Regions from separate parts of the Shewanella sp. Sh95 genome, predicted to be linked through region 2. Evidence: riboswitches for the same ligand, from Rfam matches in the RefSeq annotation. Region 2 holds a riboswitch; the other holds the start of a gene.

Region 1 (2,206 bases), on a different contig from region 2:
CAAAAAGCTGATGCTGATTACGGTCAACGGATCCAAACCGCATTAGGGCTATAAGTTAATCTACTAACCCATAGCAAAGGCCTGTGATATCACAGGCCTTTTAATTATTTAAAATTCAATTGATTAGTTGAATTAATAGATTAAGGTTGCGACCCCAAGTAGGGCAAACAAAATCGCGCAGCCCCTGTGGATCCACTTCATCGGTAATTTTTCGGCACTAAAATGGCCCGCAATCACCACTGGCACGTTCGCCAGCAACATACCCAAAGTGGTACCTGCAACCACCATGGCTAAGGCATCGTATTTTGCGGCTAACACGACAGTCGCGATCTGGGTTTTATCGCCCATTTCGGCAATAAAGAACAGAATAAAGGTCGCGACAAAGGGGCCCATTTTATAGAAACGGCTTTCTTCAGCATCCACTTTGTCGGGGATTAACACCCAAAGGGCAATCGCGAAGAAGGAGGCGGCAACCAAGTAACGCGCTACATCAGGACTCACCCAGTTAATGGCCCATTGTCCAAGCCATGCGGCGGCAAAATGGTTAAACAGGGTTGAGAGCAAAATCCCCATAATGATCGCGGTTTTATTTTTAAATCTTGCAGCGAGTAAGAGAGCAAGCAGTTGAGTTTTATCGCCAATCTCGGCGATAGCAACCGTAAAGGTTGAGGCGAGTAACGCTTCCAAGTGTGATCCTTTTAGGGGTGGTTTTTGACATAAGCACAATAGACCGTCCACCCCTAGGTGCGGTTATTGTGCTCAGGTCTTGCAAGACAAATCGATGATTTGCTGTGAACACCATGGCATGCGGCCAAGTATGTTGACGTTCACCCTAGATATTGATGACTCAAAATCCAGTTAGCTACTCCCCCGAAGCGAGGTGGGCATTATACCCAAGTCGCGATCCGTTTCAAGGTTAAACTTATCAAGATTAAAAGCATAAAATCTGGCAGGTGCCAAAAAAATACCGATTCACATTCTGTAATTCATTGAATTGTAATAATTTAATTTTTGACAGCGTTGTCTTTTGTTGTTAGTTTAGCCGCATCTCAGTCTTTGAGTTACATCCTGTTAACTTAATCAATTGAGATCCACCGTATTGGGCAAACTAATTGAAAAATTAGGACGCAAAGCCTCCGGTCTAAGGTTGTAAAAGGATGTTAACTAAGATAGCGGGGTTGCTGTAGAATTCAGCGAATATATTGAATTCTTTAAAAAATAAACGGCTTTGCTTAATGCTGTTTTGCCTAAATACCACTTTTATACCAATGCCAATCTTTTATTGAATGGCCCCTACGGAGTACATTAAAGTGGAACATCTGACTGCTTTTTCTCAATCAACTGTCCCTAAATTTGCAATTCCTAAGCTTACTCAGTTAAGCCTAGTAGCATTAGCCTTGACTGCCGGAAGTTCGTTGCTGAGCCAAACGGCATCGGCTCATGGTTATGTTATATCACCAGAGTCTCGCTCCTACGCCTGTAAAACGGGCAGCAACGTCAACTGTGGCGCCATTCAGTGGGAGCCGCAAAGTGTTGAAGGTCCTTCTGGATTCCCTGAGTCTGGCCCTGCTGACGGTAAAATTGCTAGTGCGGCAAATGGGGCATTTTCTCCTTTGGATGAACAGAGCCCAAGTCGTTGGTCTAAGCGCGATATCAAAGCGGGTTGGAATGACTTTTCTTGGCAGTTTACTGCTAACCACGTTACCCGCAATTGGCGTTACTATTTAACTCGTCAAGGCTGGGATCAAAATCAAGCTCTGAGCCGCGCAAGCTTTGACTTAGCCCCCTTCTGTGTGATCGACGGTGGCATGGTGCAACCGCCAAAGCTAGTGACTCATAATTGTTATGTGCCTGAAGATAGAACGGGTTATCACGTTATCTTGGCCGTGTGGGAAGTGGGTGACACCACCAACAGCTTCTACAATGCCATCGATGTAAACTTGAGCTCAGGCGCTGTGGTGCCGGGCGAGTGGACCGATATTGGTGATATTAATCCGTCACTCGATCTTAAAGCGGGTGATAAGGTAATGACGCGGGTGTTTGATGCTAATGGTGAACAAAGCGCTAAGCAAACCCAAATTACCATTGCCGATGCCACCCAAGGTGCTAAGCAAAATTGGCCATTCCTTTTAGCTAGCGCGATTAATGCTCAGCAGCCACAACTTAAAGCTGGGCAGAAGAATGCGGCTGGTGTGATTTCACCTGT
Region 2 (2,206 bases):
AAGACGCATGGCCTTGAGTGCGCCATTAGCCGAAATGAAGATTAATCGTGTCGATGATATGGAAACCTTAGTTTGTCGTGGTTTATCAGTGATCTTGGCAAGGGATTTTTCGGATAAAGTTAGCGCGAGTGACTAACCGACAGCTTAAGCTCAAATCTTCGTGTTACTCATGCTTGATAGTGCAATTACCCTATAAACTTGGGGTGAATTGAGCTGATAAAATTGTTGTGAAACAATGCGGTCATCGGGCCCAAGTGATTGTTAACGTAATTATTTGTTAACTTAAACACTTTTATTCGATGATCGCATTTTTATTCTCTGCGTTTAGTCGCTTTGACATACATAGTATAGCGAACGGCCCAGTTAATCGTTTCGATATTGTGAACAAACACTCCGGCTGATAGAGCAAACCAAAGGTTGTCATGACAGCTAAATCTATCCTATTAATTTCTTTTAAATACAGATAATTATTTTTATTCCCCGTAGGTGTTCTTGACGAAAAATCCTTTTTGGTAACGAGTGTTGCACTAAAAATGTTGTTATTTGGTTGCAATTGGGTTTGGTTGCAGCCTATGCTAGTTACCACAATGACAACGTTGTCATTGGTGTGAAAGGCAAACCAATCGAAAGGTTGGGACGCAAAGCCTCCGGTCTAAAGGTTTGTGAATACCTATGATAGCGGGGATACCGCAGGTTGTTTCTTCGTGTCGCTATATGCGCATGGTGTTAAGATTTTTTTCCTGTCTATGCTTTGTTTGCCTTATTGATGCATAACTTACTCAATAGGGAATTATCATGTTTAAAACTCAAATATCCACCGCAGCGATGTTGGTGGTTTCGGTGCTGGCATCGACAGCCAGTTTTCATACATTGGCTGCCGCGCCAGGCAAACCAACGATAGGATGGGGCGAAACGAAGTTCGCTATTATCGAAGTAAATCAATCCGCTTCTGCTTACAATCAATTGGTAAAGGTTAAAGATGCTGCCGATGTGTCCGTTAATTGGAACCTTTGGAGTGGCAATGTTGGTGATACCGCGCAAGTTTTGCTGAACGGCAACCCCGTATGGGAAGGGCCATCTGGCACTTCTGGAACCGCAACGTTTAAGGTGAATAAAGGTGGCCGTTATCAGATGCAAGTGCAACTATGTAACAGCGATGGTTGTACAAAGAGCGATGCTAAAGAAATTCTCGTAGCAGATACCGATGGTAGCCATTTACTACCACTGAATGCATCTCTAAAAGAGAACAATCGCCCCTATGCGAACAAATCAGGCAAAGTGGTCGGGGGTTATTTTGTTGAATGGGGTGTTTACGGGCGTAAATTCCCGGTGGATAAGGTGCCCGCGCAAAACTTAACTCATATTTTATATGGCTTTACGCCCATTTGTGGCGGCAACGGTATCAATGATAGTTTAAAAGAAATTGAGGGTAGCTTTGAGGCATTACAGCGTGCCTGTGCTGGCCGTGCTGATTTTAAAGTGGCGATTCACGATCCTTGGGCGGCGGTGCAAATGCCACAAGCTGGTGTGAGCGATTACTCCGATCCCTACAAAGGCAACTTCGGCCAATTGATGGCATTAAAGCAAGCCTATCCCGATTTGAAGATCCTCCCGTCCGTTGGTGGCTGGACGCTCTCTGATCCCTTCTACTTTTTAGGGGATAAAACCAAGCGCGATACCTTTGTAGCTTCGGTGAAAGAGTTTTTACAAACTTGGAAGTTCTTTGATGGTGTGGATATTGATTGGGAGTTCCCCGGCGGCAGCGGCGCAAATCCAAGCTTAGGTAACGCCAATGATGGTCAAACCTATGTCATTTTAATGCGCGAATTAAGGGCAATGCTCGATGAGTTGAGTGCTGAAACCGGACGCACCTATGAACTTACCTCTGCTATCAGTGCAGGTGATGACAAGATTGCGAAAGTTGATTATCAGGCTGCACAGCAGTATATGGATTATATTTTCCTGATGAGTTATGACTTTAACGGTGGCTGGACTAATACTGAACTCGGCCATCAAACCAATCTCTACGAGGCAAGCTGGGATCCAAATACTCGCTATACCACAGATAATGGTGTTAAAGCATTGCTCTCGCAAGGTGTCACGCCAGGTAAGATTGTGGTTGGTGCGGCCATGTATGGTAGAGGCTGGACTGGCGTGAGTGGCTATAGTGGTAACAATCCATTCACTGGCACGGCGACGGGTAAAG

Evidence for each region. Region 2 has a riboswitch for cyclic di-GMP ahead of AEA42_RS07105 (glycosyl hydrolase family 18 protein). Riboswitches for the same ligand answer to the same signal wherever they lie in the genome.
Region 1: another riboswitch for cyclic di-GMP. It lies ahead of gbpA (N-acetylglucosamine-binding protein GbpA); the one in region 2 lies ahead of AEA42_RS07105 (glycosyl hydrolase family 18 protein).

The regions. Positions count from the first base shown of each region.
Region 1 covers NZ_LGYY01000025.1:34,457-36,662, forward strand. The annotation lists gene katB (catalase KatB) at 1-54, shown strand, start outside; gene AEA42_RS02015 (TMEM165/GDT1 family protein) at 133-687, opposite strand; cyclic di-GMP riboswitch class I at 1,093-1,186, shown strand; gene gbpA (N-acetylglucosamine-binding protein GbpA) at 1,311-2,206, shown strand, end outside.
Region 2 covers NZ_LGYY01000096.1:37,375-39,580, reverse strand. The annotation lists gene AEA42_RS07110 (ROK family protein) at 1-136, shown strand, start outside; cyclic di-GMP riboswitch class I at 604-692, shown strand; gene AEA42_RS07105 (glycosyl hydrolase family 18 protein) at 796-2,206, shown strand, end outside.